Regions from separate parts of the Paraburkholderia sp. WS6 genome, predicted to be linked through region 1. Evidence: riboswitches for the same ligand, from Rfam matches in the RefSeq annotation. Region 1 holds a riboswitch; the other holds the start of a gene.
The links. Region 1 has a riboswitch for glycine ahead of gcvT (glycine cleavage system aminomethyltransferase GcvT). Riboswitches for the same ligand answer to the same signal wherever they lie in the genome.

Region 1 (7,192 bases):
CGCCGTGCGGAATACAGAAGGTCTTGTGCAGATTCAGGTGCGAGACGTCGCCGCCGAACTGACCCGGCGCACAGAGGCCGACCATGGCGTTCATGTTCGCGCCGTCCACATAGACCTGGCCGCCGTGCGCATGCACGATCTCGCAGATTTCGCGGACGTTCGATTCGAACACGCCGTGTGTGGACGGATACGTGATCATGATCGCCGCGAGCTTGTCGGCGTGTTGCTCGGCTTTCTTTTTCAGGTCTTCGATATCGACGTTGCCTTGCGCGTCGCAAGCCACTACGACCACCTGCATGCCGGCCATCTGCGCCGATGCCGGGTTCGTGCCGTGCGCCGAAGCGGGAATCAGGCAGACGTTGCGGTGGCCTTCGCCGCGCGATGCGTGGTACGCGTGAATGATCAACAGACCCGCGTACTCGCCTTGCGAGCCGGCGTTCGGCTGCAGCGACACCGCTGCGTAGCCGGTGGCCGCGACCAGCATCTGTTCGAGCTGATCGATCATTTCGCGGTAGCCGACCGTTTGCTCAGCCGGTGCGAACGGGTGAATCTGACCGAACTCGGGCCACGTGACCGGCAGCATTTCGGAGGTCGCGTTCAGCTTCATCGTGCAGGAGCCGAGCGGGATCATCGAGCGGTCGAGTGCGAGGTCCTTGTCGGAGAGGCTGCGCAGGTAGCGCAGCATTTCCGTTTCCGAATGGTGGCGGTTGAACACGTGGTGCGTAAGGTACGCGCTGGTGCGTTCGAGCGCAGCGGGCACGGTGTTCTCGGCGGGGAGTTCTGCGTCGAGGGCGTCGATTTGCGGGACTTCGTCGACAAATGCCGCTTGCGCAAACGCTGCGAGCAGATCGGCCAGATCGCTGCGCGTGGTGGTTTCGTCGATCGAGATGCCGACGCGCGTATCGCTCACGCGGCGCAGATTGATGCGCCGCGCCGTTGCCGCGTCATGCAGCGCCTGGGTGCGTGCGCCGGTTTCGAACGTGAGCGTGTCGAAGAACGTGTCGTTGACGAGCGTGTAACCGAGCTTCTTCGCGCCGGCTGCGAGCAATGCAGCGATGCGGTTCACGCGCAGCGCGATCGTCTTCAGACCGTGCGGGCCGTGATAGACGGCGTACATACTGGCCATGATCGCGAGCAGCGCTTGCGCGGTACACACGTTCGAGGTCGCCTTCTCGCGGCGGATATGTTGTTCGCGCGTTTGCAGCGCGAGACGCAGTGCCGGATTGCCTTGCGCATCGACAGTCACACCGACCAGACGGCCCGGCATCTGACGCTTGAATTCGTCGCGCACGGCGAGGTAAGCCGCGTGCGGGCCGCCGAAACCAACCGGCACGCCGAAACGCTGCGTGTTGCCGACGGCCACGTCCGCGCCCCATTCGCCCGGCGGCGTCAAAACGGTCAGCGCGAGCAGATCGGCAGCGACTACCACGTGGCCGCCTGCGGCATGGATCGCTTCAGCGAGCGCGCGGTAGTCGCGCACGTCGCCGTTTACGCCCGGGTATTGCAGCAGCACGCCGAACGCATTCGCGTTCGCCGCCTCCGCAGCCGGGCCCACTTTCACTTCGATGCCGACCGGCGTGGCGCGCGTCTTCACCACTTCGATGGTTTGCGGCAGCACGTCGTCGGCGACGTAAAACACGTTCGACTTCGGCTTGCCGACGCGTTGCAGCAGCGTCATCGCTTCAGCGGCCGCGGTGGCTTCGTCGAGCAGCGAGGCGTTCGAGATCGCGAGACCCGTCAGGTCGACGATCATCTGCTGGAAGTTCAGCAGCGCTTCCAGACGGCCCTGCGAGATTTCCGGCTGATACGGCGTGTACGCGGTGTACCACGCCGGATTTTCGAGCACGTTACGCAGGATCACCGTCGGGGTGTGCGCGTTGTAATAACCCTGCCCGATGTACGAGCGGAACACCTGGTTCTTGTTCGCCAGTTCACGCAGCGCGGCGAGCGCTTCCGCTTCGCTTTTCGGCTGGGCGAAGGGGCCGAGCGGCAGCGTTTCGGTGCGGCGGATCGTCTTCGGAATGACCGCGTCGATCAGCGCGGCGCGCGACGCGAAGCCGAGGGCTTCGAGCATCGCTTGCTGGTCGGCCGAATCCGGGCCGATGTGCCGTTCAGCGAAGGCGTCATGCACTTCGAGCGCGGCGAGCGAGAGAGGAGTGCGGTTCATCAGACGATCCGGGTGTTCGAGCTTCATGAGGTGTTCCTGGCGGTGCGGGCGTCCGTTCGACTGTCGAATCGGACGCGCCGCGCCTGTCGGGTTTAAACGTAATGGTGCAAGTTGCGGTGAATCAGGCGCCGACGGCCTTGGCGTACGCGTCCGCGTCGATCAGGCGATCCTGCGATGCGTCCGCGGCCGGCTTGATCTTGAAGAGCCAGTTCTCGTACGGCGCGCTGTTGACGCCATCCGGCGTGTCGGCGACGGCCGGGTTCGCTTCGATGATTTCGCCCGAGACTGGCGCGTAGATATCGGAAGCGGCTTTCACCGACTCGATCACGGCGACGGTGTCGCCAGCGTTGACGGTCTTGCCCAGTTCCTGAACTTCGAAGAAGACGATGTCGCCGAGCGCTTCCTGCGCGTGGTCGGTGATGCCGACCGTCAGCGTGCCGTCCGCTTCGGTGCGGACCCACTCGTGCGATTCGGTGTATTTCAGATCGGCCGGGATGCTCATCGGATGCTCCTATGCGGTGTTATTCGGTATGAACTTAAAAAGGTAAACGCACGCGCCGGCTGCTTAAACTGCGAGCACTTTGCCGTTGCGTACGAACGGCAGTTTTACCACGCTTGCGGGTACGTTTTTGTCACGAATCTGGACGTGAACGGTGTCGCCCGGCTGCACGCCTTTCGGCACGCGCGCAAAGGCGATCGATTCCTGCATCGTGGGTGAAAAAGTGCCGCTGGTGATTTCGCCTTCGCCGTGCGGCGTGACGACTTTCTGGTGAGCACGCAGCACGCCTGCCGCCTTGCCGTTTTCCTTCAGCAGGATCAGACCGACGAACGAGGCCTGCGAGCCGTCGGCTTCAAGCTTGGCCTTGCCGACGAAATCGCGCGGCGAATTCAGATCGACAGTCCAGGCGAGGCCGGCGTCCAGCGGCGAGACGTTGTCGTCCATATCCTGGCCGTACAGGTTCATGCCGGCTTCGAGACGCAGCGTGTCGCGCGCGCCGAGACCCGCAGGGCGCACACCTTGACGCACCAATGCGTCCCAGAACTCGCAGACGGACGTTGCAGGCAGGACGATTTCGAAGCCGTCTTCGCCGGTGTAGCCGGTGCGGGCAATCATCAATTCGCCAAACGGCGTGTTGTCGACGATCGCGGCGTTAAATGGCTTAAGGAGTTCGGTCGAGGTACGGCTGGACGGCGCGACTTGCCAGACCTTATCGCGGGCGTTCGGGCCCTGCACGGCGACGATCGCCAGATCGCGGCGCGGCGTGATGGTCAGGCCGTAGCTGCCTTCGGCGTTGAGCTTGCTGAACCAGGCGACGTCTTTCTCCGCGGTGCCGGCGTTGACGACCAGGCGGAAGTGCGTCTCGCTGAAGTAATAGACGATCAGATCGTCGATCACACCGCCATTCGGGTTCAGCAGACAGGAGTAGAGCGCGCGGCCCGGCGTTTGCAGCTTGGCGACATTGTTGGCCAGCGCGTGTTCGAAGAAGGCGCGCACGCGTTCACCGGTGAAATCGACGACGCACATATGCGAGACGTCGAACATGCCGGCGTCGGTGCGCACGGCGCGGTGTTCGTCGATCTGCGAGCCGTAGTTGACGGGCATGTCCCAGCCGCCGAAATCGACCATGCGGGCGTTGAGCGCACGATGGGTGGCGTTGAGCGGGGTGTGTTTGAGTTCGGTCATGGGGCCTCAGGCGTCTCGCGAAACAAAAAAGGCCATGCGGCGCTACGCCTCGCGGCTGATGCCTGCGAGCGATTGCGTTGCATGACCCCTCTGTCCTCGATACCTGAGAGATTGCGCTGCCGTGCGATGGTGAAGCCGTGATCGCTACGGTGAAACGCGCGCCCCTTCGGTGGGCAGCTTGCCAGAATCTGCTCGATTAAACGATGCAGACGGCTACTGCCGCTCTCCAGAGTGCGAAAAACCGGTGCCTTGATGTTGCCTGGGCGCGGGTTCTTCGACGCAGTCGGTCCTTTTGCCTGAGAGTTTGCGGGTGTGCCCCTTCGGCGGCGCGGCCTGCGATTTTCTGCGGCCAGCACGCTCTCCCGACGCGTGCGGCGAATGTACGCGAGGGCCGGGGGCTTGTCAAATAAAGGCCCGCAAGGGGCATGGGGGTTGGCGCTGCGGGTTCGCGAATGTCAAAAAAAGCGCGGGACGTGATGCCCGCGCTCCTTTGCTTCAGTGCCAGAACTGGCGCGATTATTCGCCGATGGCGTGTGCCGCGTTGTCCAGTTCCTGGTTCAGCACGTGCTGTTCGTCGCCGGACAGGCCGCCGCCGTGTTGCGCCGCCATGTCGTGAGCTTCCTGACGGATCACGTCGAGGCGATGGTGCAACGCACCGCCTTGCGGGGGCGGGTAGTAGCCTTGGTTGACGCGGGCGTCGATGCGGCGGCTCAGGTTGTCGATCCGGCCGTTGACCTGGTTGAAGCGCTGATCCGCGATTTGTTGCGGGTTAGGGCGCGGCGCCGGCGCGGGTTGCTGAGGAGCCACCACGCAGGCGGCGAGGGAGCTGAGCAAAGCGCATGCTGCTAGTGCGCGGACGATACGAGGCATGGACTCTCCGGGAAGTCGTTGTCGTTTTGTGGTGCTACTGGGGTAGCAACGGATTGCCGGGGACTCACGCTGACCGCGGAGGCGGGGTTATTTGTAACGTTATGTTCCTTTCGGGGTTGTCAGGCGTTTTGCCATTGGCGGCGGCATGGTTCGCGTGCCGTCGCCAAATGGCCAAAAAGCGCCCCGTGGCGCTGGGAAAGTCAGCGAATGCGTTCAAACGGCAACCGGACGCCTTCCTCCGAGCTCCGGGCTGCAAGCTCGATGATCGTCATCACGTCGACCGCGTCCTGAGCGCTGACGGGAAATTTCATGCCGTTCTGAATGGCATCCGCCAAGGCAATATAAAAGCCGACGTATTCGCCGTTGCGCGTAGGCACCTCCCGCTCGACTTCCTGGCCCTCTTCGAGCACACGCAACACACCAGGCGCATTGCCGGCGCCGAACCCGTCATCGCCCGGCCGCAAGCCGGCTTTCAACTGATCTTCCTGCGTATCGAGCCCGTATTTGACGTAGCTCCCCTGCGTGCCGTGGATCGTAAACCTCGGCGCGACGTACGCAGTCAACGCGCTGGCATGCAACACCACTTCGAACTCGCCGTAGCCCAACTGAATATGCACGTAGTCCGGCGCGCTGGCCTGATCGCGATGCGTCCGAACCGTCGCCGACACGGTCTGCGGTGCGCCGAACAGCGCCAGCGCCTGATCGATCAGGTGCGGTCCGAGATCGAATAGCAAACCGCCGCCGCGCGAAGCTTCCTCGCGCCAACGCTGCCGAACCTCCGGCCGGAATCGGTCGAAATGCGATTCGTATTGCGTGATACGCCCCAATTCTCTGCTGGCGAGCAGATCCCGCACGGTCAGAAAATCACCGTCCCAGCGGCGGTTATGAAAGGGGACGAACCGCTTGCCCCGGGCGAGTGCAATGTTGGCGAGCGTGTGAGCATCTGCGGCAGTCAGCGTGACCGGCTTGTCGACCACCACGTGCTTGCCCGCTTCCAGCGCGCGGCGCGCCAGGTCGAAGTGCGTGTCATTGGGTGTCGCGATGACGACGCAGTCGATTTCTTCGAGCGCCAGCAGGGCGTCGAGATCGGCCACCACCTTTGCGTGCGGGTAATCGGCCAGCGCGTGCTCGGGCTGGCTCGTCGCGATGGCCGCGATGCTCGCTCGCCCGCAGTGCTCGATCACCGGCGCATGAAAGGTCGCGCCAGCAAAACCGTAACCCATCAATCCAATCTTCAGCGATGCGGACATGCGTGTCTTCCTGCAAAAACGGCGCGCCGCTTTGCCACCGCGGCGACGGCGCGCAACAACGTAATTGTGGCATGTCCCGAAGGCGGACTGTCGGCATCGTCGCAGGCGCTTGTCGGCGGTGCCTGTCCGGCGGCGCTCGGACGGCAGTTGCAGCCGCGTTCGGGCCAGCTCACTCGAACGTCCGTTTTTCGTCGTCGGGCGAGCTGCCATCGCGGGCCCCGTTCCTGGCCATCCGACAGCGCGCCTGTCACGGCATCCGCTCCAGGCATCCGTGTTAACATCGCTCCTCTCGCGCGGATCGCTGCGAGCCGGAACGCCCCTCTCACTGAGGCACGCGCGCCAGCCACCCGCCCCGCGCAGCATGCCCCCGGGCCTTCGGTCTCGCGATTCCGCACCCAAGCGCCCTCAACCGCATTACCCATCCACTGACGATGTCCGCAGGCCTGAACCCCGCTCAAAATGAAGCGGTCCGTTATCTTGACGGCCCGTGTCTCGTGCTCGCCGGCGCAGGCAGTGGCAAGACGCGCGTGATCACGCAGAAGATCGCCCATCTGATCGAGGCCAAAGGCTTCGAGCCGCGCCACATTGCCGCCGTCACGTTCACGAACAAGGCCGCGTTGGAAATGCGCGAGCGCGTGGGCAAGCTGCTTGAAGGCAAGACGCTCACCACGCCCGGCAAGGAAGGCCGCAAAGTGCCCGTCAACCAGTTGACGGTTTGCACCTTCCACTCGCTCGGCGTGCAAATTCTGCGGCAGGAAGCGGAACACGTCGGTTTGAAGCCGCAGTTCTCGATCATGGATTCGGACGACTGCTTCGGCATGATCCAGGAGCAGGTCGGCTCGACAGACAAGGGTTTCATCCGCAAGATCCAGTCGATCATCTCGCTGTGGAAGAACGGCATGGTCATGCCCGAGCAGGCGATCGCGATCGCCGCAAACGAGGACGAACATCAGGCCGCGATCGTCTACCGCAATTACGTGGCGACGCTGCATGCGTATCAGGCGGTCGATTTCGACGACCTGATCCGTCTGCCCGCCGAACTCTTCGAGAAGAACGAGCAGGTGCGCGACCGCTGGCAGAACAAGCTGCGCTATCTGCTGATCGACGAGTATCAGGACACTAACGCGTGCCAGTACGAACTGGTGAAACTGCTGGCCGGCAAGCGCGCGGCGTTCACGGCGGTCGGCGACGACGATCAGGCAATCTATGGCTGGCGCGGCG
Region 2 (7,192 bases), on a different contig from region 1:
TTGCTACCTCGAGGGCCACTACTCGGAAATCTATCCTGACCGCAGCGAGGACGAAGCCGGCATGCAGCGCTTCTTCCGCCAGTTCTCGTTTCCCGGCGGCATCGGCTCGCATTGCACGCCCGAAACGCCGGGTTCGATTCACGAAGGCGGCGAACTCGGCTATAGCCTGTCGCACGGCTACGGCGCCGCGTTCGACAACCCCGACCTGATCGTCACGGTGATGATCGGCGACGGCGAGGCGGAAACCGGACCGCTGGCCACCTCATGGCACTCGAACAAATTCCTCAACCCGATTCGTGATGGCGCGGTGCTGCCGGTTCTGCATCTGAACGGCTACAAGATCGCCAATCCGACGATCCTCGCGCGGATTCCCCGTGAGGAACTCGAATCGTTGCTGACCGGCTATGGCCATAAGCCGTATTTCGTCGAAGGCGACGATCCGGACACCATGCATCAGCAGATGGCCGCGACGCTCGAACAATGCATCGGTGAAATCCGCGCGATCCAGCAACATGCTCGTGAAGCCAATGATGCAACGCGGCCGCGCTGGCCGATGATCGTGCTGCGCTCGCCGAAGGGCTGGACCGGGCCGAAGGAAGTCGACGGCCATCAGGTGGAAGGCTCGTGGCGCGCGCACCAGGTGCCGGTGCTCGATCCGGTCACGAATAGCAAGAGCCTGAAGCTCGTCGAGAGCTGGCTGCGCAGTTATGAACCGGAATCGTTATTCGACGAAGCAGGGCGTCTGGTCGAGGAACTGCGCGAACTCGCGCCTGAAGGCACGCGCCGCATCAGCGCCAATCCGCATGCGAATGGCGGCCTGCTGTGCAAAACGCTCGACCTGCCGGCGTTTTGCGACTACGCGGTAGCGGTGAAAAAGCCTGGCGGCTCGTACACGTCGCCCACTGAGGTGCTCGGCACGTTTCTGCGCGACGTCATGCGTAACAACATGACGAACTTCCGCGTGTTCGGCCCCGACGAAACCGCGAGCAACAAGCTGACGGCCATCTACGAGGCCTCCGAGAAAACCTGGCTCGCCGAAACCATGGCAAGCGACGCAGACGGCGGTGAACTCTCGGTGGACGGCCGCGTGATGGAGATGCTGAGCGAGCACACGCTCGAAGGCTGGTTCGAAGGTTACGTGCTGACAGGACGTCATGGGCTTTTCGCTACCTATGAAGCGTTCGTCCACGTGATCGATTCGATGTTCAACCAGCACGCCAAGTGGCTGGAGAAAGCGAAGCGCGATCTCGGCTGGCGGCAGCCGGTGCCGTCGATCAACCTGCTGATCACGTCGCTGGTATGGCGCCAGGATCACAATGGCTTCACGCATCAGGACCCGGGGTTTCTCGATGTCGTGACCAACAAGAGCCCGGACGTGGTGCGTATTTATCTGCCGCCCGATGCGAACTGTTTGCTGAGCGTCGCCGATCATTGTTTGCGTTCGCGCGACTACGTCAACGTGATCGTCGCCGACAAGCAGCCGCATCTGCAGTATCTCGAGATGGATTCGGCCGTCACGCATTGCACCAAGGGCATCGGCATCTGGGATTGGGCGTCGACGGATCAAGGCGTCGAGCCGGACGTGGTGATGGCGTGCGCGGGCGACATCGCGACAATGGAAGCGCTTGCCGCCGTGCAGATTCTGAAAGAGCGCTTTCCCGAGTTGAAGATCCGCTTCGTCAACGTGGTCGATCTGTTCCGCCTGATGCCTGAACATGCGCATCCGCACGGTCTGTCCGATCGCGATTTCGATTCGTTGTTCACTACCAGCACGCCGGTGATTTTCAACTTCCATTCGTATGCGTCGTTGGTGCATAAGCTCACGTACAACCGCACCAATCACGGCAATCTGCACGTGCACGGCTACCACGAGAAAGGCAACATCAATACGCCGCTCGAACTGGCGATCATCAATCAGGTCGACCGTTTCTCGCTGGCGATCGACGTGATCGATCGTGTGCCGGCGCTGCGCGGTGTCGGCGATCACGCGAAAGAGTGGTTGCGTGGGCAGATCATCGAGCATCTTGCTTATGCGCATGCCGAGGGCATCGACAAGGAAGAGATCCGCAACTGGACGTGGAAGGGCTGAGCGGAGCGTGTCATGGAGACTCATGAGAAGACCGGCGACCAGGCTCCGACGATTCTGGTGTTGAACAGCGGTTCGTCATCACTGAAATTCGGACTGTTTACGCGCTGCGCGCACGCCGGCGGCGATGAAACATTGCTGCTGGAAGGGAGTGCAGAAGGTATTGGGCGAGGCGACGGAAGCCTGCGAATCAAGTCGCCTGACGGCCGCGTGCTGGTGCAAGAAGAGGATGTACTGGAGTCGCAGACCGACGCGTTGCAGAAGCTCGCGCGCGTGCTTGCGGAGCAGAAGCACGGGCGTCCTGCTGCGGTGGGGCATCGCGTGGTGCATGGTGGGCCGCATCTGCGAACTCATCAACGTTTGACGGCTGAAGTCCGGCAGCGCTTGCAGGACGCCGTGCACTTTGCGCCCTTGCACATTCCACCGGCGCTGGCATTGATCGACGAGGCAAGCAGGATTTTCGGCGACGCAGAGCATTTCGCCTGCTTCGATACGGCGTTTCATTCCACGCTGCCGGCACGCGCGGCGCAGCTTGCGTTGCCGCGCCGTTACGCGGAGGCTGGTGTGATTCGCTACGGCTTTCACGGGCTGTCGTATGAATCGTTGGTGACGCGGCTCGGCGCTGACTTGCCGCCGCGCACGGTGTTCGCCCATTTGGGCAACGGCTCGAGTTTATGTGCATTGCAGAACGGCAAATCCATCGATACGTCGATGGGGCTCACGCCGACCGGTGGCATACCGATGGGCACGCGCAGCGGCGATCTCGATCCGGGCGTGCTGCTGTATTTGATGCGCGTGGAGAAGCTCGATGCCGATGCGCTGGAGACGCTGTTGAATCGCCAGAGCGGCCTGGCCGGTTACGCCGATGGCGAGAGCGATATGCAGGCGCTGGAAAAGCGCGCTGCGGCGGGCGATGCGAATGCATCGCTGGCGCTGGATGCGTTTGCTACCGCCGTGCGCAAGACGATTGGCGCCTATGCGGCTTTGCTGGGCGGGATCGATTTGCTGGTGTTCACGGGTGGCATCGGTGAACACAGTGAGGAGATTCGTAAGCGAGTGTGCGAGGGGCTTGCGTTTTTGGGGCTGTCGGAAGGGGATTCAGTAGGGAAGGTGAGGGCGATTCACACCGAGGAGGAGAAGCAGATCGCAAGACATTGCCGGACGCTGTTGCGAGCGGAAGCGGGTTAGGGCAACTTAGCTTTGATGATGGCGTGATCAGAGACGCCGGTGACGCCGAACAGGCGAGAGACGTCTTCGAGTGCGGCAGCTCGTTGCTCGTTATGTTGAAGTACACCGAGCAGGGTGATGCGTCCGTGTGAGACTTTGACTTGCAGGGTGTTTGGGGGGACGGCCGTATCCCATGCCAAGCGTCTCGTGGCTTCTGCGGCGATTTGTTCATCAGTGAGCCGCATGCTTGGGTTGCTGCGCGTGACGGAGCGGGATCTGGTCATGGAGATTCCCTCGAGAGTGGACACCGATTGGACAACACTAGCAGATGTCGCTGGATTTGCCTTTGGCGACGCTTCCGGACCACCTGTCAGATCGAGTCCAGGCTAGTAAGCCTCATCGCAAAAGGGCGGCGGCCGGTTCGATGAACAACCGCGGCGGCGCGCGCAGCGCCGCCGCAAGTATGGCAGTAAGCGCCGCGCACGCAAACAAGCCCTATTGAATGGAACCCGCCAAAACCTGCGCCGTAGCCGCCGACAACGTCCACCCCAAATGCCCATGCCCGGTGTTATAAAAAACGCCGCGCCGTTTTCCGCGCCCGACCTTCGGCAACATACTCGGCAACATCGGCCTTAACCCCGCCCAAGGAATCACTTTCGAAGTCGACACCTCAGGAAAATACCGTCGAGTCCAGTCGACCAGCGGCGCAATCCGATCCGACCGGATATCCCGATTGAACCCATTGATCTCCGCCGTCCCCGCAACCCGGAACCGATCCACGCCAAGCCGGCTCGTCACGATCTTCGCGCTGTCGTCGAGCAAACTTACCCAGGGCGCGTTCTGCTGACTCACTTCATCATCGAGACATACGGTGATCGAATACCCCTTAACCGGGTAGACGTTCACGTGATCGCCAAGCATCGCCGCGAAGTCGCGGCTCTTCACACCGGCGCACACCACGATCCGCTCGAAAGCAAACTGTTGCGACTCACCTTCCAGATTGACCATCAACGAGAACCGTCCCTCAGCCGGCTGCTCGATCGCCGTAATTTCCGCGTCGTAGTGAAACTCGACACCATGCCGCACGCAAGCATCAGCCAACCCGCGCGTGAACTTGTGAATATCGCCAGTGGAATCGGAAGGCGTAAAAAACCCACCAAAAAAATCGCCATGCAACGTCGGCTCGATCGTGTGCAACTCGCTCGACGTCACCGGATTCCGGTCCAGCCCACCTTCGCGCAGCAGTTCATTCACCTTGCTGGCCGCATCGAATTCCTTGCGCGTCTTGTAGATGTGCAAGATGCCGCGCCGCTCCAGATCGAAGTCGATCCCTTCGCGCTCGGCAATCGAAAACAGATGCTCACGCGCAGCAATCGCGAGCCGCACCGTTTCGACAGTGTTCGTGCGGTAATGCGGGATCTGCCGCAGAAATTCACCCATCCACGAATACTTGTGCCACGTGGGCATCGGATTGAGCAGCAGCGGGGCGTCGCGCGTGAGCATCCAACGCAAGCCCTTCAGCACCGTGGCCGCGCTGTTCCAGACTTCGGCATTGCTGGCGGACAACTGGCCGCCGTTGGCGAACGAGGTCTCCATCGCCGCATAGCGATGACGTTCGAACACGGTGACATGGTGGCCGCGCTGCGCAAGGGCGTGAGCAGTCGTAACGCCGGTAATGCCGGCGCCGATAATGGCGATTCGTGACATGACATGGTCCAGAGTAGTTGAGCATCACCGGTGTCGATTTCGTGTCGAAACCGGCGTTGATGCCCCATCTGTCCATGTACCTGAGAGTTTCTTCCTGTGAGCATATCGCTTGCGATGCAAGCGGTATGCAGGGAATCCCCTTCGGTGGGCGCGCGTGGCGCCGCTCTCCAGATGTTCCAGCTGCGCGGTCCTTTTGCCTGAGAGTTTCCGGGGCGGTTGCTCCGTCGGCGTCGTCACAATCCTCTGACGATCTCTCCCGCGCTGCATTGCAGAACGGCTCGACGATACCGGGCAATAAATTTCACCGCAAGTGTTTCTTTCGATGCAGCGCGCAATCGGCACAGTACGGTGCCATATGCAACGGCGCGTCCGCCCCACTGGCGCAATCAAAGCCATTCAACTGCCTATAGGGACTTTTTATGTGGGGGTTTAAGGCTTGAACCGGCGGCGTCGGCTATATTTGGCGGCATTGCCCGACTTCAATTCCCACAGGAGAACGCCGTGCCCGCTGCCACAACGCTGCTTGCCTTTGCCCTGGTCTCGCTCGGCATGGTGCTCACGCCCGGCCCGAACATGATCTACCTGATCTCCCGATCGCTCTGCCAGGGGCGGCGTGCGGGGCTCGTGTCGCTCGGCGGCGTCGCGCTCGGCTTTGTGTTCTACATGTTTTGCGCGGCGTTCGGTATCACCGCACTGCTGTTGACGGTGCCCTACGCGTACGACGCGCTGCGTTTCGGCGGCGCGCTCTACCTGCTGTATCTGGCGTGGCAGGCGGTCAAGCCGGGCGGCCGCTCGCCGTTCCAGGTGCGCGACCTGCCGCACGACAGCCGCGGTAAACTGTTCACCATGGGGCTCGTCACGAACCTCGCGAATCCGAAGATCGCGGTTATGTATCTGTCGCTGCTGCCGCAATTTATTTCACCGGAGCACGGCAGCGTGCTCACGCAGTCGATCGCGCTGGGTTGCGTGCAAATCGTCGTCTCCGTCACGATCAACGCGTTGATTGCGACCATGGCAGGTTCGATCGCCGGGTTTCTCGCTGGGCGGCCGATCTGGCTACAGGTACAACGCTGGCTGATGGGCACCGTGCTCGCCGGTCTGGCCGTACGGATCGCGCTCGATTCACGCCGTTAAGCCACGCGATGCAGACTCGCCTGAGTCTGCATCGCGGCCTTCCTCGCCGAGCATCGGTCAGTATCGACCACCATGCTCGTGGTGCATCACAGGCGGCCTGCCTGCGTCACGCTCACAGCGTCTTGTACATGATGGTGGTTGAATCAAGCCGCTCTTCCAGCGTGTCGCGGCAAAATTGCGGAATCACTCCGGCCGTCTGATAACCCAGCGAGGCATAGAGCGGCTCGGCCTTGTCGCCGGTGCGCGTATCGAGCGTCAGCAGGCTGCGCTGCAACTGGTGCGCACGGTGTTCCAGTTCCGCCATCAGCGCTTTGGCGATGCCCTGGCGGCGGAACGCGGGGTGGACCAGCAGCTTGCGCACCTCGGCGCGATGACGCTGGTTCGGCATCGTGTCGTAATCGAGTTGCACGGTGCCGGCGATCGCCTCACCATGACGAGCAACAAAAAGCACCAGCGCGCCCGCACGCAGCGACGGCAGCACCTTGCCGCTCCAGAACGCCTCGCTCTCTTCGACGCTATACGGCAATACAAAGCCAACGCTCGCACCGTCATGGACGCAGGCACGCAGCAGCGCGCCGAGTTCGGGCAAATGGCGAACGAGGCCGTCGGCGGAAAAGGTCGTGATGGTAGTCGCGTTCATGGCGGCTCGAACTCAAACGATGAAGAGGATGTAGCGCGCCGCGCTATGCGAGGGCGTGACGAACGCGCTGGGGCCGAACAACTGGTAGCGCAGGCAGTCGCCGGGTTGCAGATCGTGACTTCGGCCGTCGACGGTGATCTGCAGTTGCCCTTCAAGCAGGATCAGATGATGCTCGAGGCCGGCTCTCGGCGACGCGTCGTATGTGATGCGTACGCCGGCATCGAGTTCGCACTCTAGCGCCTCGCCGCTCAGCGCCTGGGCGGGCGGCGACACGGAGCGGCGCCGGAAGCCGACGCTCGGGTCGACCCAGACCGGCTGCGCGTCGCGCGGCAACAGCGGCGCGAAGTCATCTTCGACCATGTGCATGAGACGCGACATCGGCAAGCCATAGGCGACGCAGAGCTTGCCCAGCACGCTCGCCGTGGGGCTCACGGCGGCGTTCTCGAGGCGCGAGAGGG

Region 2: linked by a shared signal. The riboswitch ahead of M0D64_RS16410 (D-amino acid dehydrogenase) and the one ahead of gcvT (glycine cleavage system aminomethyltransferase GcvT) in region 1 are both predicted to bind glycine.

What each region holds. Positions count from the first base shown of each region.
Region 1 is NZ_JALQCK010000015.1:126,517-133,708, reverse strand. Features, by position in the region: gene gcvP (aminomethyl-transferring glycine dehydrogenase) at 1-2,194, opposite strand, end outside; gene gcvH (glycine cleavage system protein GcvH) at 2,289-2,669, opposite strand; gene gcvT (glycine cleavage system aminomethyltransferase GcvT) at 2,733-3,851, opposite strand; glycine riboswitch at 3,932-4,091, opposite strand; glycine riboswitch at 4,125-4,226, opposite strand; gene M0D64_RS19570 (hypothetical protein) at 4,368-4,721, opposite strand; gene M0D64_RS19565 (oxidoreductase) at 4,922-5,971, opposite strand; gene M0D64_RS19560 (UvrD-helicase domain-containing protein) at 6,403-7,192, shown strand, end outside.
Region 2 is NZ_JALQCK010000012.1:8,530-15,721, reverse strand. Features, by position in the region: gene M0D64_RS16425 (phosphoketolase) at 1-2,089, shown strand, start outside; gene M0D64_RS16420 (acetate/propionate family kinase) at 2,102-3,274, shown strand; gene M0D64_RS16415 (BON domain-containing protein) at 3,271-3,537, opposite strand; gene M0D64_RS16410 (D-amino acid dehydrogenase) at 3,749-4,960, opposite strand; glycine riboswitch at 5,136-5,229, opposite strand; gene M0D64_RS16405 (LysE family translocator) at 5,462-6,094, shown strand; gene M0D64_RS16400 (GNAT family N-acetyltransferase) at 6,207-6,734, opposite strand; gene M0D64_RS16395 (helix-turn-helix domain-containing protein) at 6,747-7,192, opposite strand, start outside.